One region of the Flectobacillus major DSM 103 genome, then DNA from elsewhere that is predicted to be linked to it. Evidence: riboswitches for the same ligand, from Rfam matches in the RefSeq annotation. Region 1 holds a riboswitch; each other region holds the start of a gene.
What was found. Region 1 has a riboswitch for thiamine pyrophosphate ahead of thiM (hydroxyethylthiazole kinase). Riboswitches for the same ligand answer to the same signal wherever they lie in the genome.

Region 1 (6,709 bases):
CATAGGTATCTATCCATGTTTGGTATGGATTATTTTGTACTTGCTTTTGCTGATAAATATAATCGCCAACTTTTTTATATATCCAAAAACAAGGTAACACTGCGGCCATAGCTACTTCTACCTGAGCCAACGAGGCGGTACTTAATAAAAAACTGGTATAGTGATGACAGGTTGGCGAAATAGAGGCTTTTCCTTCTATTTCAAATTGCTTGAAATATCCTGCATGCAAAGCATTTTCAACAACAATAGCTCCTTCGGCAAAACGAATAAAATCTAATACATGACCTGTATCGTTGGCACGGGCTGCAATCAATGATAAGGTTCGGCCAAAATGTGCCAGATAAATAGAATCTTGTTCAATATAAAACTGAAACCTATCTAGTGGCAAAGTGCCTTTAATCAACGATTCTATAAAAGGCATTTTGATGATTTCTTCATAAATATAGTTGGACTGTTCCCACGCTTTTTCACTCCATTTCATCGACAATAAGTTTTAAAGGGTTAAAAAAATGATTCAATGGCCCATGTCCTGCTCCTGTTTTTACCTCTTTCCCTGCCTCGATAGCCCGATGAATATACTCGCTAGCTGCCATAATAGCCTCTATAAGGCCAAAACCTTGTGCCAAAAATGCTGCAATCGCCGACGATAACGTACAGCCTGTGCCGTGTGTATTGGTGGTTGCGATAGCCTTACTTGTAATAATGTGTTCATGACCCGTTTTGTCGAGATATACGTCGTAAAGGGTTTCGCCAAGCAGATGTCCACCTTTTACCAAGACTGCTGATGAACCTTTGGCTAAAATAGCGGCCGCAGCTTTTTTCATTTCATCAATATTGGCAATAGGCATTTTGGCCAAAATAGTAGCTTCGTCCAAATTGGGCGTTATGAGTTTTGCTAGTGGAAATAGGTATTCTTCCAAAGCCAAAACGGTTTCATTTTCAATCAGTTTATCGCCACTGGTGGCTACCATTACAGGGTCAAAAACCACTGGCACTTCGGGGTAGTTTTTGAGAACATTAGCTATTTCAACGGCCAAATCGGCACGATGAATCATTCCTATTTTGATAGCACGTGGCCGAATATCGTCCATAACAGCCCTAATCTGCCCAGCCACAATATCGGTAGGAATACTATGGATAGCTCGTACTCCAAGGGTATTTTGAACGGTAATAGCCGTAATAGCCGACGTACCAAAACAACCCAAAGCCGAAAAGGTTTTTAAATCGGCCTGAATGCCTGCCCCTCCTCCACTGTCTGAACCTGCAATGGTTAATACTGGAATATATTTTTTCATATCAATGCTTTTTCTATCTGATTTCTGAGTGCTTCGGCAGCTAATGCAGGCTTGCTTGCCGAACAAATAGCCGATACTACCGCAAGGCAGTTGGCCCCCGCTTGTATTACACTAGTGGCATTTTGAAGATTGATAGCCCCAATAGCCACCAACGGTTTAGTAGTTAATTGTCTGATATGGCTCACTCCTTCTAGTTTCCATTCAGTAACGGTATCGTTCTTGGTTGGGGTAGCAAACACAGGACTTAAAGCTAGGTAGTCTGACAGCTCGGCATCGGGCAAAGCCAGTTGTTTTTCGTATTCAATCGAATACCCAAGAATACCAACGTCGTTCCAGCGATGCCTGATTTGATGAGGCGGCATATCATTATTACCAACATGAATCCCCTCGGCGTAGCATTGTTGGGCTACCCAAAGGTTATCATTGATAATCAAGGGTACATTGTACTGGTTGAGCATTTCTTTCAGTTGCAAAGCTTTTACTAAAAACTGCTTATCATCAAGATTTTTTTCACGAAGTTGTACCAAATCTACACCACCTTTTACGGCTTCTTCAGTTACTTTGACTAAGTCTCGGCCAAGGCAGGCTTCTTGGTTGGTCACCAAATACAAGCGATACGGAAATTCAAGCCTATTCATATTCGTCTACTTGGATATACTGTAAAAAGTCTTGTTGGGTTAATTGATACAAGGTATCTAAAAAATGAAGTTGTAAACTAGCCGGCCCTTTGGCAAGATTAGCGGCAATTTGGCCAGCCACACCCATCAAGGCCATTGCTGATACACTTGCCCAAAATTGGCCTTGGGGATTTACAGCCACAAACGCTCCTGTTAATGCTGTAGCAGTACAGCCCATTCCTGTTACTTTGGCCATTAGTGGATGCCCGTTTGACAGCTTGATGATTTTGCCTTGCCCTACAATAATATCAATTGCACCCGAAATACAGACCACACTACCAAACTCTTCGTTGAGTTGCTTGGCAGCCAATACAGCGTCGGTACTGGCATTGGTGCTATCTACGCCTTTGGTTTGGGTAGTATTTTTGTTGGCTAAGGCCAAAATCTCGGAGGCATTTCCACGTATAATACTTGGTTTTTGAACAAGAATCTGTTGCAAAACCTCGTCGCGGTACAACGTAGCTCCAGCCCCTACGGGGTCTAAAACCCAAGGTTTTCCTGATACATTGGCCTGCTCAATGGCCAGCATCATGCTTTTTACCCAGTATTCATCTAGTGTACCAATATTTATAACCAAAGCCCCCGCTATACTCACCATATCGGCCATCTCAGGATGAGCATGTGCCATAATAGGCGACGCCCCCACTGCCAATAGGGCATTAGCGGTATTATTCATCACTACATAATTGGTAATACTATGTACCAGAGGAGATTGCTGGCGAACAGCTTCGATTTGAGTCCAGATTTGCTCTTTCATTATTCCATTTTAGTTATACGATAAAATGGCCTCAGAGCTTCCCGATATAAATAGCAGAATGATTGAATACTTTTCCCTTCGCCAGCATTACCTGGGGCAGGTTCAAAGGGTATTTCTCAGTTCTTTGCAGAACACCCCTAAAGCCGTGGTAAAATTAGCTAGGAATAAGCTATAAACAAAGTTATTTTTGGCTTTGCCACTTATCCTTTTTTTGTTGAAGGAAAGGTGTCTTGTTTTAATTTTGCAAAAAATTTACTCGTTATTGTATTACAACTACCTCGTTTTTCTTAATCAATTTAAAGAATGCTTATTCCTCGTAAACTTATCGTTTTTATTGCTACCAGCCTCGATGGCTATATTGCCACCCACAACGACAACCTTGATTTCCTTTCGGTGGTTGAAAAAGAAGGAGAAGATTATGGCTATCAATCTTTTATCGAAACTGTTGATACGGTTATTTTGGGTCGAAAAACCTATAGTAAAGTGATGCAACTGGTAGATACTTTTCCACATGCCAACAAAGAGACGTATGTTATTACACGGCAATATCTTGAAAACAGACAAAACCTTACTTTTTATCAGGGAAATGTTACTGAACTAGTTCAAAAGCTAAAATCTCGGGAAGGAAAGCATATTTATTGCGATGGCGGTGCTACAATTGTTAACCTATTACTACAATCCAAAGTAGTTGATGAATTGATTATTTCGGTAATTCCTATATTACTGGGTGATGGTATTCGGCTTTTTCAGGGCAATATTCCTACTCAGGGCTTAGAATTGGTTGATACAAAGTCGTATGAAAAAGGTTTGGTTCAGCTCCATTATCGAATCCTAAATTCTTCTGTGTAAGGATAACTTCCATAATTACAATTTACTAAATACCAACATCATGTACTCATTTTTATTAGCATTACACTCCCTTGTTCGTTGGCTTGTACTTATCAGTTTGGTTATAGCTATTTTCAATGCTTTATGGGCTTGGAAGCAAGCCCGTCCTTTTCAAAAAAAGGATAATCTACTCCGTATTGTTACGCTGTCTATTGCTCATACACAAGCCACTTTAGGTTTGGTATTGTATGTAATTAGTCCTATTGTACAATATTTTTATCAAAACTTTGGCACAGCTATTCACCTGCGACAAATTCGCTTTTTTGGTATGGAGCATATCACCGTTATGCTAAGTGCTGTAGTAGTTATAACTATTGGAGCGGTCAAAAGCAAAAAACAACATAACGATACGGCTCGATTCAAAACACTGGCTATTTGGTTTGGTATTGCCTTACTTCTTATACTAAGTTCGATTCCTTGGGCTTTTTCGCCACTTATTAGCAGACCTTGGATTCGGGCTTTTTAATCTATAATTTTCCAAAATCATGAACCTATTTACTCGATTATTAGGGCTATACTTATTACTCTTGGGACTGCCATTGATGGCACAGCGTTCGCTACAACAGCGTATTGATTCGCTGTTGGCGGCTCCTACTACAAAGCCTTTTAATGGCATTGTACAGATTGCCCAAAATGGACGAACAATTTATAAAAAAAGCAAGGGATATGCTCACTATCTACAACAAACCCAGCTTTTGTCAAAACATCAGTTTGTGATTGGGTCTATTAGTAAGCAGTTTACGGCTGTAATTGTTTTGCGAGAATACGACAAAGGTCATATTAGGCTTCATACGCCGATTGGTCGGTATTTGCCCAATTTGAGCATGCCTTGGAAAGATACCGTTACGGTACATCAGCTACTAACTCATACGCATGGCATTGTAGCACTCGACAAGCCTCTGGCTTTTGTAGCTGGCACAAAATATGCGTATTCGCAGATTGGCTATGATTTGTTGGCTAAAATTGCAGAAAGTACTTCTCGAAAATCATTTGCAACGCTATCTAACGAGCTGTTTAAAGCTTGTAAAATGTATCAAACCTTTCATCCCGACAAGCTTCCTAGCTCAGAACGATTATTAAAAGGCTTTACAGAACAACCCGATGGGCGTTTGGTAGAAGAAACCGAAACTTTTGAAAATTATGTAGCAGCAGGAGCTTTTATTTCAACGGCACAGGATTTGATTATTTGGGATACCTACTTTTTTGGAGGAAAACTTTTGCAAAAAAATACCTATAAGCTATTGACTACCAAACAAAAAAATGCTCATAGGGCTCATCCTATTTTTGGGCCTACCGATTATGGCTATGGCATTACCGTAGACACCAAAGATCATATTCTTCAACTTGGACAAACGGGTTTTGCCCCTGGCTTTATATCGATGAACTTTTATTTTCCTGCTACCCAAACCAGTGTGGTGGTACTCGATAACGTGGTTTGGGATTCGCAGGATTTATTCAAAACTTTTTATTATCACCTCCAAATCTTAAAGGCTGTGCGACAGGCTATCGGTAATACAAATTAGGTTGTAATTGTTGGCTGTACGAAAACAATTCGGCAACTCTTACATGATTATAGGGCGGAATAGGGTCTTCCAGATGAAACCGCCAATGCAGTATATCAAGCATTGCTAAAAAAGCCTTATTATCTTGATAGGCACGACGCAAATTTCGGCGACTTAGCGGTATAAGCTCTGATGATACCGTTTTACTAAAAAAGTATAGCTCGGAGGTAGTCTGTGCCTCCACTATCAGGCGGTACACATAAATATCTTTGTTGGATACAATTTCGTACACATTTTGCTGATAAAAACGCCAGTCTTTGTTGGCATGTCGAAAACCATAGGCATTGTGGGCATCAAATACCTGTGTGCCTTTGTAGGAGTGTAATTTTAATGAATTTACCCGCTCTGTCCATCGAGTATGGGCTTCGGCTGCTGTGGGTGTATTGTTCAGATAAGTACTGGCATCCACAAATACGCCGTCTTGCCCCAATAATGAATATACCCAAAAGAAAGTAATAACAGTAAAAAAGTATCTCATAGCATGAATTTGTTGACAGTACAAAGTTCATCTTCTTTCTTCACTGAAATGTTACCATAATATTATCTTAAAATTAAGTAATCAATCTATTTGTTGTGAATAAGTGCGTTAGTGGTTTTGCAAAGTATAGATTGGAAAAAATAAAAGGCAATCCTTGCGATTGCCTTCTCTTGAGATTTGGGCAACTGCAAGGATTGCCCTTACAATTAATTATTGAATATTCATACCCAATAATTCTATTTCAATCCTGTTTGTAGGGTATGAAAGTAGAGTTTTATCCTTCATTGAGAAAAGTAGAATATACCTATGCTAAAATCAAATATCCGACATTTCTCCACCTTTCACACACTATTTTACTTATCCCACCACAACCTGTCGATTAATTTGGCCGTTTGTTGTGCCTGAGGGTTGGCAATCATTTCTACCTCTGGATACAAGAATCGTCTTGGTATTTCGCTCAACAAAGCATTTGGCACTTTTTGTAACACAGGGAAACCCGTTCTTCTCCAGTCAGAGAAGTTTTCGATAGATAGAAAATTGGCTGTATTTTTCTCTTCCATAATACGTTGTAAAGCATTGCTAGACGTTAGCGTACCTCTAGCAGCCAAATAGGTATTGAGCCCTGCAGTAGCCACGCCCAATTTTTGCATGTGCGATTTTACAGCATCTTGGTAAATAGGCTGAGCCGCCGCAACACCCGATTTTATTAAAGTAGCCTCCGCTTTCAAGAAAAGAGCTTCCGAATAGTTGATAATATAATTAAAAGCCGATGCACCCGCATAAAAATCACTCGGAATAGAATAGGATTCGAGGCTACCAATGTCGTTTGTACCAATAATACGTCCATTATAAATACCCAATGTAGGGTCGGGGCTAGCGGCAGCTTTTACCATCAAAGACAAACGTGGGTCGTTGCGTTGTTTGAGGCTTTCTACTGTGTACGACGACAGCACTAAAGTAGAACCAGGCAAGAAAGTTTGATTCCAAGGGTTTTCGTTGCTGGCAGCACCAGAATAATTCATTTTCATATCATCGTCATTCGACTCCATCCC
Region 2 (6,709 bases), 1.8 Mb from region 1:
GATGAAGAAACTTATTAGTCGTTTTTTAAAGAATTTAGGCTATATCTTAGGTTTTCGATTAGCTCGAATCCTAGGTTTGCTTTTATTCATAACACTATATGCCAATATTGAGGCTACTTTGGGCCAAATACCTAATCCCGACACAAGCCAACAGGTAGCAATAAAGCTCCCGCCATCGAGCAAGTTGGCTCATTTACGTTTGCAAAAAAAGTATCAGTATGGCATAGAACAACAGCTAAACGATACTTGGAGCAACCGCCTATTGGGTATTTTGATAAAATGGCTTTCAGGTCTTTTTGGCCAAACAAAAACAGGGATAGCCCTCAAAATTATCGCCTATATCTTTGTGGCGGCGGTAATAGTTTTTGTAGTATTAAAATTAATTGGTATTGAGTTTTCGGGTATTTTTGGCCGAAAGATTAATGCAATTGAAATTCCTTACGAAACACAAGGCGAAAATATTCATGCTATCAATTTTGAAGACAGGATTCAAGAGGCATTATTGGGTCAAAATTACCGTTTGGCGGTACGATTACATTATTTGCAAACACTAAAGGCCCTTGCCAACCAACAAATGATTGATTGGCGAATCAATAAAACCAATAGAAGTTACGTTTATGAACTAAATTCGCCAATTTTACAAAAAGAATTTGAATATATCACTACCCAGTTTGAATATGCTTGGTATGGTGACTTTTCAATCAATCAAGAGTCTTTTAATGAGTTGCAAAAACAATTCATTCATTTCAATCGCAGTATAACACGTACCGAGAATATCTCTCAGAAATCGTGACAACAACATGAAAAAAATTAGTTTATTTCTCTTAGTGGCCTTTTTGACCACCCTAACGTTGAGTTCTTTTATCAGCTTAGTGCCAACCCAACAACATACCATTACTGAGGAGGTAGAATACGATACCATCAACTACGATGCTACGGTTATTTCGGGGGTAAAGCTGGGAGGAAACTACGGCCTTTTGTTGGATAAATTGGGCTCGCCCGATTCTGTACGAAAAGAAGAAACGCCCGATGCTCAAAGTAGCGACCACTTTGAAGTTTATATTTATGGTCGAGACTCTTTTTATGTTATGGATGACGTTGTTAGTGGTTTTGAACTAAAATCACCTACATTTCAAATAGATAATTTGTCGGCTTTGAAGGTGGGCGATAATATCAGTAAAATAAAAAAAATGTTCCCTAAATCGTATAAAAATAGAGATATTGACGAGTTTAATCCTGCTTGGGTTACCATAAGTGTACAATTTGGAACATCTGATTCTTTCTTAGAAATTTACCTCGAAAATGCTAAAGTTAAGAGCATTACTACCGTAACCGACGATGCAGAGGAAGAGTAATATGGCGGCGATTGGCTTTCGGCAAGGTAGTTTTCTGTAGATTAATACTTTGCCGAAGGCTATGAACCCTAAGCCGAAAATCCACAATGACACAATACCGCAAATACATCTTATTATTGGTTTGTACCCTACTTGGGTTTATTCTTGTTGAAATTTATCGGCCAAAACCCACCGACTGGACTACCTCTTATTCTAACCAAGACGATATTCCTTATGGAACACAAGTTCTGTATGGCTTATTACCTGACGTTTTTCCTCATCAAACGATTACGGATACTAAATTCCCCGTATTTGCCAAAAGGAATACAGGATACTCGCTGCCCTCAAAAAGTACTTATATCAATATTTATAGAACCTTTTCTCTTGATTCTGTTAATCTTGCCAAACTGTTGGGCTATGTGGGGCAGGGCAATACGGCTTTTGTTGCAGCCGAAGATTTTGGTAGCCTTGGCGATACCCTTCATGTAGAAGTTGACTATGCCGACTCGTGGAAGCTCAAAGATTCTGTAAGCATCAATTTTACCAATCCTTTGCTCAAAAGTTCCTCGAATTATCCTTTTCAAAGAGCATCGGTAGATGCTTATTTTGCTTCTTCCAAAACAACACAATGGCAAACACTAGGCTATAATAATTGGGGATATGCCAATTTTATCAAAATGGCGTTTGGTCGGGGGTTTTTCTACCTGAGTACTGTTCCGAAGGCTTTTAGTAATTATTATGTTATCCAAAACTCTAGTAGTGAATATGCTTTTAAGGCTTTATCGTATTTGCCCCAACAAACTATTTTTTGGGATGAATATATTCAGATGCCTTCTTTTGGAAAAGGTTTTAGGACAATTGCTAAGTCACAAAAAAATCTTGGCGATGATAGCTACGATACCTCACCATTTAGGTATATTGTTAGTCAGCCAGCTTTGCGATGGGCTTATTATTTGAGTATTTTAGGAATTCTGTTATTTATGATTTTTGAAGCCAAACGCCGACAGCGAGTTATTCCTATTATCGAAACGCCCAAAGATACCTCTTTGGCTTTTATCGAAACGGTTGGCCTTTTGTATTTTAACAATAAAGACCATACTAGTATTGCTCACAAAAAAATAGCTCATTTTTGGGCTTTTGTGCGTAATAAATTCTACCTAACAACCCATATTATCGACGACGACTTTAAAAATGACCTTAGTAATAAGTCGGGGGTAACTCGTCAGGCTGTAGATGAATTGATAGATTATATCACAACGATACAGCGTCAGCAACCACCTATTTCAGAAAAACAACTTGTACATCTTAATTTCTTAATTGAAACTTTTTACCACGACACAAACTATTAAATTGGCCTCATACCACCCACAACTATCATCATGAACCTTGAATCCAGAATAGACCTTAGTCAATTACATAATGCAGTAGCCAATATCCGTGCCGAAATCAGCAAAATAGTGGTTGGCCAACAGCACACTATCGACTTATTACTGACGGCTATTTTTGCCGATGGTCATGTATTGCTGGAAGGTGTACCTGGCGTTGCCAAAACCCTTACAGCCAAGCTATTGGCCAAAACTATTTCGGTTAATTTTAGTCGTATTCAATTTACCCCCGACATGATGCCGTCGGATGTGATTGGTACAGCGGTGTTCAATCCCAAAATCAGTGATTTTGAGTTTAGACAAGGCCCTATTTTTTCTAATATTATCTTGATTGATGAAATCAACCGATCGCCTGCCAAAACACAAGCGGCATTGTTTGAGGTAATGGAAGAACGACAAATTACCACGGCTGGCAATCAATACACTATGGCATTTCCTTTTTTGGTAATGGCTACCCAAAACCCTATTGAACAAGAAGGAACATACCGCCTACCAGAAGCTCAGTTAGACAGATTTATGTTTAAGGTAGTGATTGGATACCCCAATTTGTCGGAGGAAATAGCCATTCTTCAGGGGCATCATACTCGTGCAACGGCTTTTATCCAAAGCCCCGCCAACCTCATCAATCCAATATTAACAGCAGAAGAATTACGAGAATTACGAGAAAAAGTACGTCTGGTAATTGTAGAAGAAAAAACCTTAGAGTATATCGCCAAGATTATTCATGAAACCCGACATTCCAAATTCTTATATTTGGGGGCATCGCCACGAGCATCGGTAGCCTTACTAAATGCCTCAAAGGCTTTTGCGGCTATTAAAGGTCGTGATTTTGTAACACCTGAAGATATTCAAGAATTGGTGCCTTCGGTATTACGCCATCGGATTGTACTTACCCCAGAAAAAGAAATGGAAGGTGGTACAACTGAAGAGATTATCAAACAAATCGTCCAAAAAATAGAAGTACCAAGATAATCTTGTCTGAGAAAACTGGTTATATCTAAACTTTCTGCCTCAGAAAAATACAACTATACTATTTTCATCATAACTTTGTGACACAATCACAAAAAGGGGTGCCTTATAACAACGGGCTGAGATTATACCCATTGAACCTGATGCGGATAATGCCGACGAAGGGATTTTGATAATATCAAACGTTGAACTTCAACCTATGATATTACTAAATTAATCAAATTTTTACGGGTTTTATTATTGTTAAATCTGACAGGATTTGGCTCCTTTACCTGTCGTTATGTTTTCCAAAATAATGAAAAATTTAACGACTAAAATTCTTTTGCCAAAAGCTTCTTTCGGGCCTTTGCATGGAATTATTACTATTTTCTTCTTTTTTATAACCCTACTTTCGGCTTCGGCACAAGTAAGTATTTCGGGCAAAATAGCCGATTGGGATGGCAAAAAAAACCTTGCTGGTGCTACTGTTATTCTCGAAAATACCATGCGAGGTACTATTTCTGATGCTCAAGGAAATTTTGTCATCAAAAACCTCAAGAAGGGTTCGTACCAAATAAAAGTAAGCTTTATAGGCTTTGAAAAATTTAAGCAAACTATTGATTTACAAGAAAATACTAAAATAGAAGTATTGCTTCAAAAAAGTACTTTTATGGCCGATGAGGTTGTTGTAAATGCTACCAGAGCCAACGCAAAGTCGGGGGTTGCCTACAGCGATGTAAATAAAGAAGATTTACAAAAACAAAACCTTGGACAAGATATACCTCAGTTGCTCAACTTTACGCCTTCCTTGGTTACTACTTCCGATGCAGGTGCAGGTGTTGGCTACACAGGTATTCGTATTCGTGGTACAGACGCTACTCGTATCAATGTTACTATCAATGGTATTCCATTGAACGATGCAGAATCGCAAGGGGTGTATTGGGTCAATATGCCCGACTTTGCTAGCTCGGTCAACTCGATTCAGATTCAGAGGGGTGTAGGTACATCGACCAACGGAGCTGGGGCTTTTGGTGCTACTGTCAATATGTCGACCAACGAGTTTAGAAAAGATGCTTATGCCGAAGTTAATTCGTCGTATGGGTCGTTCAATACTTTGAAAAATACAATATTGGTTGGTTCGGGGCTACTCAACAACAAGTTTACGTTAGATGCTCGTTTATCAAAACTTACTTCCGATGGCTATATCGACCGTGCTTCGTCCAACCTAAAATCTTTCTATTTGTCGGGGGCTTATTTTGGCAAAAAATCGTTTGTTCGCCTCAATATATTTTCGGGAAAAGAAAAAACTTACCAAGCTTGGGAGGGTGTACCCGCTAGCTTATTAAGCACAAATCGAACATATAACTCTTATACTTACGATAACCAAACCGACAATTATCAACAAGACCACTATCAGTTATTAACATCGCATTCGCTTTCTAGCAATTGGACATTCAATTTTAACCTACATTACACGTATGGACGTGGGTATTATGAGCAGTTCAAGGAAAAAGATAAGTTCTCGAAATACGGTTTGCCCAATGTTATTATTGGTAGAGATACCATCACCAAAACCAATTTGGTACGCCAAAAATGGCTAGAAAACCATTTTTATGGTACTACATTTTCTTTTGATTATCAAGGCAACAAACGCCTTTCGGCCAATATTGGTGGGGCTTGGAATCAATATGATGGTAATAATTTTGGAGAAATTATTTGGGCTCAGTATGCTTCTACATCAAAACTTGGCGACCGTTATTATAACGGGACTTCGCTAAAAACCGACTTTAATGTTTATGGAAAAGTATTTTACCAAGTAAGCGACCAACTAAACGCCTTTGCCGACTTACAGTATAGAACCATCGGGTATGACATTAATGGTATTGACGACAACCTAATTAATATTACCCAAAGCAAAAACTATCAGTTTTTTAACCCTAAAATGGGCTTGACTTATCAGGTTTCGGGCAATACATCGGCCTATTTATCATATAGTGTTGGCAACAAAGAACCAAACCGTTCTGATTTTGTGGATAACCCTGGAAGAGTACCTCAAGCTGAAACCCTTCGTGACTTAGAAGCAGGCTTTAAAACCCAAAAAGGTAAAGTTGCATTTTCGGCCAATGGCTATTGGATGGACTACAAAAATCAATTGGTTCTTACAGGTAAACTAAACGACGTAGGCTCGCCTATTCGTATCAATGTACCTCAAAGTTACCGATTGGGCTTAGAACTACAAGCGGGAGTTCAAGTAGATAAATCTCTAAAAATCAATGCAAATACTACATTGTCGAGCAACAAAATCAACAATTTCGTAGAAACAGTTCCTAATTACGATACAGGTGTAGATGTAGAACATAAATTCGCCAAAACGAACATTGCTTTTTCTCCTAATTTGATTGCAGGCTCTCAGATTCTCTACACGCCTATTCAGGGGCTAGAATTGGGGCTTCTTTCTAAATATGTAAGTAAGCAGTATTTGGATAATACCAGCAACGAGAATCGTAAATTAGATGCCTATTTCACCAACGACATCCGAATTCTGTATACGATAAAAGGTAAGTTATTTCGTGAAATTGGCTTGAGCTTATTGGCCAATAATGTATTTAATACCTTATATGAATCCAATGGATATACTTATAGCTATATTGCGGAAGGAGCTACTATTACAGAAAACTTCTATTATCCACAAGCAGGATTCAATGTATTGGCAGGAATTAGCCTGAAATTCTAAGCAGTAGCTCAATAGGCTTTCAAGATTGCTCTCATACAAGGGTAGAATCACCAGTAAAAAATACAGCGGTCACTTCAAGAAGTAACCGCTGTAAAATAAAACGCTTTGAAAAACTCGTAGAGGATTTTCCTTTGCGAGTTTTTTTATTTGATAGTTCCTAAAGGAAAACTTACACCAAGATTTACACTAAATGCACGGTTAGAAGCCGAAGCCGTTGTAGATTTTTTAATATCTGTAATACCCAAGCCATATTTAATATCAAGATTCAACCAGGTCTTTTTGCTGATATAATAATTTACACCACCACC
Region 3 (6,709 bases), 2.4 Mb from region 1:
GAAATGGAATAGGTACTCTGCCAGTAGTATTTTTCGAGGTAATCCAGATGCAAGGCTGTATAAAAACAATCTACTCGCCAATCCTCCAAACCAATCAATACTCCCAAACCCATTTTGTGTATTCCTGCCTTTCCAAGTCTATCGGGCGTTTGGATTCGGTACTGAAAATTTGACTTTTTACCTTTTGGATGGTGCTTTTTATAATCATCTTCGTGGTAAGTTTCCTGATACACCAGTACCGTGTGCACGCCCTCGGCTTTTAGTAGCTCATATTCATCTTGGTCGAGTGGCTGTACTTCTATCGAAATTTGGGCAAAGTAAGGTTTTATCAACCGTACTACCCTTTGCAAATAGTCGACACCGACAGTTTGATTGGCCTCGCCTGTTACCAATAAAATATGTTCATAGCCCATCCTTTTTAGCACCGCTATTTCTTGTAAAATTTCTGAGTCGTTCAGCGTTTTCCTTCTGATTTTGTTATCAAAACTAAAGCCACAATAAGTACAAATATTCTGGCATTCGTTAGATAAGTACAGCGGAACATACATCTGAATGGTTTTGCCAAAACGCTTTTGGGTAAGCCTATGACTAAGCTGTGCCATTTCCTCCAAAAAGGGAGCTGCCGCAGGTGAAATTAAGGCTTTAAAATCTTCTAAATCACGACGACCAGCTTTTTGCAAAGCCTTTTGTACATCCTTGGCCGTTTTTTGGTAAATACTTTTCTTGACTGCCTCCCAAGAATATTGCTGAAATATTTGATAAAAATCCATACTTGTTCCTATTTGATTAATCGGGGCAACCCCTTGGTATTACCAATTCAAAAAGCTGGTAAGCGGACTACTTGCAATAGCCTGTGCCGATATAGGAGCTAACTTAGCCTCATAGGCCATTCGGCCAGCCTCTACAGCCATTTTAAAGGCCTTTGCCATCTGAACAGGATTATGCGAAACCGCAATAGCCGTATTAACCAACACGGCATCGGCCCCTATTTCCATAGCCTTGGCGGCATCGGAAGGCGAGCCTATACCAGCATCCACCACCACTGGCACACGACTTTGCTCTATAATAATATCAAGAAAATCAATCGTTTTCAGTCCTTTGTTACTCCCAATAGGCGACCCCAAAGGCATTACGGCGGCTACCCCAACGTCTTCTAGTCGCTTACACAAAACGGGGTCGGCATGAATATAGGGCATTACCACAAAACCCAATTTCACCAACGCTTCGGCGGCTTGCAGTGTTTCGATAGGGTCGGGCATCAAATATTTAGGATCGGGGTGAATTTCTAGCTTGAGCCAATTGGTTTCGAGAGCCTCACGGGCTAGCTGAGCAGCAAAAATAGCCTCTTTGGCATTTCTAACACCAGAGGTATTGGGCAACAGATTGAACTGTGAATGGTGTAAGTACGACAAAATATCGTCTTCTTTTTCCTGTAAATTTACCCTTTTCAAGGCCACTGTTACCAATTCTGAACCCGAAGCCAAAAGGCTTTCTTCCATCAGGGCCGAAGAGCTAAACTTTCCTGTACCTGTAAAAAGCCTAGACTCAAATACTTTATCTGCTATTGTTAAAGCCATTTTTGTTAAAATCTTTGTGTTAAATGATAAAGCCTCCAAAAACAGCTTTAACTTTTGTAACTGGCACATCTATTTGCCAGTTAATGGGAAAATAATTATTGAGGAAGGTTTGATTTATTCAAGAACAATCCCTCATATTCTTTCATCTTAAAACTTCTGGTATGAGCTTATCTTAAAACAAATCCCATAATTGTTATGAATGCCTTGTTATTTTGTGCGTATTGTACAGTGTTTCAAGAAAATCCTGTGTGGTTGATACTGGGTTTTCAGACAAGTTGATGACCGATGACACCGCCACACCATGAAGCCCAACAGCAAGCAAATCGGGAATATCGTTGAGCAAAACGCCTCCAATACCCACAATCGGCACTTGGAATGGCCATGTTTGATATTCTTTAAAAATGGATTGATAGCCTTGTAGTCCTAAAATAGGGCTTAAATTCTTTTTGGTTTTGGTAAACCGATAAGGCCCTAGCCCAATATACTGTACTGTACCCGTTTTTAGTAATTCGTTGATATCTTCGAGTGTATTGGCAGTTCCTCCAATAATAAACTCATTACCCAAAATAGCACGAGCCTTTAACGGAGGCATATCTGTTTTTCCTAAATGTACCCCATCGGCCTGAATTTTTAGGGCTAATGCTGGATTATCGTTGATAATCAATTTTGTACCAAAATGCTTACAAACTTCCTGTGTTTTCAAAGCAGTATTGTACCATTCCTCGGCCGTTTGATTCTTGACCCGAAGTTGTACCCAATTAGCCCCACCTTCACAGGCTTTTCTTGCTTGTTCCCAATGGGGTATATGTACTAAATCTTGTGTGATATAATGGAGTTTGGCGATATTCATTTGATATAATAGTAAAAGTAAGCTTAAAAAGCACGACAAAATGCCTGAAATGCTGCTGTAGGGTTATCGGCTTGCCAAATCGTACCTAATAAAGCCACGCCGTGAAGCCCTATATTTTTCAGGGCAGCAATAGCATTGATTTGGATACCCCCCAAAGCAACAATGGGTGGTATTTTGGCTTGGTGAAAAATAAAGTCCTCCACCTCACTCACATTGATTGAGCCAAAATAGCTTGGTTTTGAAATACTGTCGAAAAAAGGGCTAAGAAATACATAGTCCAATGTACTGGGAAGACGCTGTATTTCGGCAAAACTATGTGTAGAAGCACTGATACTCAGACCTCTTTTTTGGAGAGGCCTGATATACTCTTTTAGTGTACCTTGTTCTTGTAATTCTTCCCAAACATGGCTAGTGAGGTGAATCCCCCTAATGTTGTATTTGGCCATTAGTTGATAATGACTATGCAAAACAACCCTTTTGAGATATTGAGGAGCAATAGCCCGAAGAAAACTTTCTAGCTCGGCCAACGAAGCCGATGGTTTACGAATATGCAGAATCTCTAGCCCTGCCTCAAACAAGGATTCAACAACAGTTACCTCGTTTTCGATAAACTGAGGTTCGGTGATAACGATAATTTTCTTCATAATACTAGTTGTTCAGGTCTCTATGGCCAAAATTGGTTTATACGTTGGTTTACCAATATACCTTCGCTCCTTTTTCAACGAAGATTTTGGCTTGTTCTTGCATTCCTAAGCCTAAAGCTTCTTCATCACTAATTCCTTGGCTTTGGGCATATTCTCTTACCTCTTGGGTTATTTTCATAGAACAAAAGTTGGGGCCACACATAGAGCAAAAATGGGCGATTTTAGCTCCTTCGGCTGGAAGGGTTTCGTCGTGGTATTCACGAGCGGTGTCGGGGTCGAGTGAAAGGTTAAACTGGTCGTCCCAACGAAACTCAAAGCGGGCTTTGCTAAGAGCATTGTCACGTACCTGAGCCCCCACGTGTCCTTTGGCCAAATCGGCAGCATGAGCTGCAATTTTGTAAGTAATCACCCCATCTTTTACGTCTTTTTTGTTGGGTAGCCCCAAGTGCTCTTTGGGTGTAACATAACAAAGCATGGCACAGCCAAACCACCCAATCATAGCCGCCCCAATACCCGACGTAATATGGTCGTAGCCAGGTGCAATATCGGTGGTTAATGGCCCCAAAGTATAAAATGGAGCTTCGTCGCACGCTTTGAGTTGCTTGTCCATATTTTCCTTAATCAAGTGCATAGGCACATGCCCAGGGCCTTCTATCATTACCTGAATATCGTGCTTCCATGCAATTTTGGTAAGCTCGCCCAAAGTTTCCAACTCGCCAAATTGAGCTTCGTCGTTGGCATCGGCAATACTACCAGGGCGTAGGCCATCGCCCAACGAAAAGCTCACATCGTAGGCTTTCATAATTTCACAAATTTCTTCAAAGTGAGTATACAAAAAGTTTTCTTTGTGATGTGCCAAACACCATTTGGCCATAATACTCCCTCCTCTGGACACAATCCCTGTAACTCGCTTGGCCGTAAGTGGTACATAACGAAGTAGTACTCCAGCATGAATCGTAAAATAATCGACACCTTGTTCGGCTTGCTCAATAAGGGTATCTCTGAATAGCTCCCATGTTAGGGCTTCGGCTTTTCCTCCTACTTTTTCTAAAGCCTGATAAATGGGTACTGTACCAATAGGCACAGGCGAATTGCGAATAATCCACTCTCGTGTTTCATGGATATTTTTCCCTGTCGATAAATCCATGATGGTGTCGGCACCCCAACGGCAAGCCCAAACGGCTTTTTCTACTTCTTCTTCTATACTTGAGCTAACCGCCGAGTTACCTATATTGGCATTGATTTTTACCAAAAAGTTACGTCCAATAATCATGGGTTCGCTTTCGGGGTGGTTAATATTCGTAGGAATAATGGCTCGCCCTGCGGCTATTTCTTGTCGGACAAATTCGGGTGTAATAGCTCCCTTTGGTGTATTTGCTCCAAAGCTGTATCCTGCATGTTGATGTCCTAGTTGTTGTATTTCTTCAATTTTTTGGTTTTCACGAATGGCAATATATTCCATTTCGTGCGTAATAATTCCTTTGCGGGCATAATGTAGCTGTGTAACATTTTTGCCTTTTTGAGCACGACGTGGATTCGATAGGTAGTTAAACCGTAGCTCATCTAGCGATTGCATAGCCAAGCGTGCTTGTCCATATTCCGACGAAATACCTGTAAGCTGTTCGGTATCGTTTCTATTGATAATCCAATTTTCACGAAGTTTGGGCAATCCTTTTCTTACGTCTATCTCGATATTGCTATCGGTATAAGGCCCAGAGGTATCATAAACCGTTACAGAAGGATTTTTCGTAAAAACCCTTCCATTGATTTTGGTGTCGGTAAGGGATATTTCACGCATAGCCACTTCTATGTCATGGATTTGTCCTTTTACATAAATTTTCTTTGAGTTGGGAAACGGAGTTCTGCTAATGGCCTGTTCGCTTGGCTGACTTTCTTGGTATTTTTTCATGAAAATATTGAGGTTGAGTAAAACGAAATAAGATAGTGTCGGAAAAATGCCCTATTATTACCCACCTTGACTGGCCCTAATTATGGTAATATGGTCGTTGTGCGAAAAACGATAATTTGCCCAGGCAGTTTTGGGCAAAACCCAATCATTGACAGCAATGGCCAAACCTTTGAGATGTGTGAGTTGCTGCTCGTTTAAGAGCATTGCCACGGTAACTTCTTCTGGAAAATCTAATGCTTGATTATTGACAAAAAGGGTCATAATTGTTTAGGGTTTAAAACAACAACAGACCTCTAGGAGCAAGTGAAATAATCCTTGAATCTAAAAAAGATAGAAAAGAGTAAGCCCATCGACACAGCCATACATAACATATACCGTAAATACCCCCAGCAAAGGGTCATAAAATCTACCAGCAATATGACTTGATGAAAAACAGCTTGTGTTGAGCTTTTCTGAAAAATAACCCAGTTATTCTCAAAAAGGTAATCGGCTCTGCTTTTTCCTTCGCAACCATTACGTTGTTCAGGTTCAAAGGGTATAATCTCAGCCCGTATATTAAGGCACCCCTAAAGTCTGCGACAAACTTACTGTAGTATTCTGAAAGATAAAAGCAATTGGTATTTTTTATTATAGAATAAGCCTGTGTTATATTTTTGGGGTATCTGACGATTGCTTGCTAGGTAGCTGATTATTATCATGGAACACCCCCCCAGAATACCTGTATCTTTGGGTAATCATTCAAAATATCCCTGCGTATGAAAGCTTTAATTTATAGTACCAAAGAATTTGAAAAATCGTATTTGTTAGATGCCAATCAACAAAAACATGATTTAACGGTAACCAGCAAACCGCTCAATCTTGATACTGCTAGTATGGCCAAAGGATACGATGCTGTGGTACTATTTACCAATGACGATGCTTCTGGTGATGTACTTCGCAAATTACATCAAGTGGGTGTCCAATACGTAGCCACACGTTCGGTAGGTATCGACCACATTGACTTAAAGGTAGCCAGTGAATTAGGTATCAGAATTGCCAATGTTCCACATTATTCGCCCAATTCAGTAGCCGAACATACGGTGGCATTAATGCTGGCGTTGAACAGGAAATTAATTATAGCCAACGCCAAATCGCACGCTTATCAGTTTGAACTAAGTAGTTTGATTGGCTTTGATATGTACCAAAAAACAGTAGGTATTATTGGCTTGGGTACTATTGGTGGCGTTGTAGCTGATATTCTGAAAGGCTTTGGCTGTAAATTATTGGTGTACGACAACTATGTGAAAAACTACCGTACATCGACCGAGCAAATGAAATTTGTAGAATTGGACGAACTTCTGGCGGCTTCCGATATTATTACATTACATGCCCCACTTACCGACGAAACCAAGCATTTGATTAGCAAGCCTCAGCTTGAACTGATGAAAAAAAATGTAATGCTTATCAACACTAGCCGTGGAGGGCTACTCAATACGGTTGATGTATTAGAAGCCTTACGAGACAGGAAAATCGGCTACTTAGGACTCGATGTTTATGAAAATGAGCGAGGTATTTTCTTCAAAAACCATTTTCCAACTGAAGGGAAGGACAAACTCTTAACCGATTTGATGAACTTTAATAATGTACTTGTTACAGGGCATCAGGCATTTTTGACCAACGAGGCTCTCACCAATATAGCAGACAAAACTATTCAAAACCTAAACGAATGGGAAATGGCCACACCAGAAGA

Region 2: another riboswitch for thiamine pyrophosphate. It lies ahead of FLEMA_RS0140860 (TonB-dependent receptor); the one in region 1 lies ahead of thiM (hydroxyethylthiazole kinase).
Region 3: another riboswitch for thiamine pyrophosphate. It lies ahead of thiS (sulfur carrier protein ThiS); the one in region 1 lies ahead of thiM (hydroxyethylthiazole kinase).

What each region holds. Positions count from the first base shown of each region.
Region 1 is NZ_KE386491.1:2,243,016-2,249,724, forward strand. Features, by position in the region: gene tenA (thiaminase II) at 1-481, opposite strand, end outside; gene thiD (bifunctional hydroxymethylpyrimidine kinase/phosphomethylpyrimidine kinase) at 468-1,295, opposite strand; gene thiE (thiamine phosphate synthase) at 1,292-1,933, opposite strand; gene thiM (hydroxyethylthiazole kinase) at 1,926-2,729, opposite strand; TPP riboswitch at 2,786-2,878, opposite strand; gene FLEMA_RS0112225 (dihydrofolate reductase family protein) at 3,033-3,578, shown strand; gene FLEMA_RS68360 (hypothetical protein) at 3,619-4,083, shown strand; gene FLEMA_RS68365 (serine hydrolase domain-containing protein) at 4,103-5,140, shown strand; gene FLEMA_RS68370 (hypothetical protein) at 5,121-5,657, opposite strand; gene FLEMA_RS0112345 (SusD/RagB family nutrient-binding outer membrane lipoprotein) at 6,011-6,709, opposite strand, start outside.
Region 2 is NZ_KE386491.1:3,996,683-4,003,391, reverse strand. Features, by position in the region: gene FLEMA_RS72075 (hypothetical protein) at 1-18, shown strand, start outside; gene FLEMA_RS76250 (DUF4129 domain-containing protein) at 2-793, shown strand; gene FLEMA_RS0140900 (hypothetical protein) at 801-1,355, shown strand; gene FLEMA_RS72065 (DUF4350 domain-containing protein) at 1,442-2,683, shown strand; gene FLEMA_RS0140875 (AAA family ATPase) at 2,711-3,691, shown strand; TPP riboswitch at 3,776-3,872, shown strand; gene FLEMA_RS0140860 (TonB-dependent receptor) at 3,984-6,401, shown strand; gene FLEMA_RS76245 (porin family protein) at 6,545-6,709, opposite strand, start outside.
Region 3 is NZ_KE386491.1:4,668,694-4,675,402, reverse strand. Features, by position in the region: gene thiH (2-iminoacetate synthase ThiH) at 1-770, opposite strand, end outside; gene FLEMA_RS73950 (thiazole synthase) at 810-1,577, opposite strand; gene FLEMA_RS73945 (thiamine phosphate synthase) at 1,771-2,427, opposite strand; gene FLEMA_RS73940 (thiamine phosphate synthase) at 2,451-3,071, opposite strand; gene thiC (phosphomethylpyrimidine synthase ThiC) at 3,121-4,980, opposite strand; gene thiS (sulfur carrier protein ThiS) at 5,038-5,241, opposite strand; TPP riboswitch at 5,463-5,558, opposite strand; gene FLEMA_RS73925 (2-hydroxyacid dehydrogenase) at 5,736-6,709, shown strand, end outside.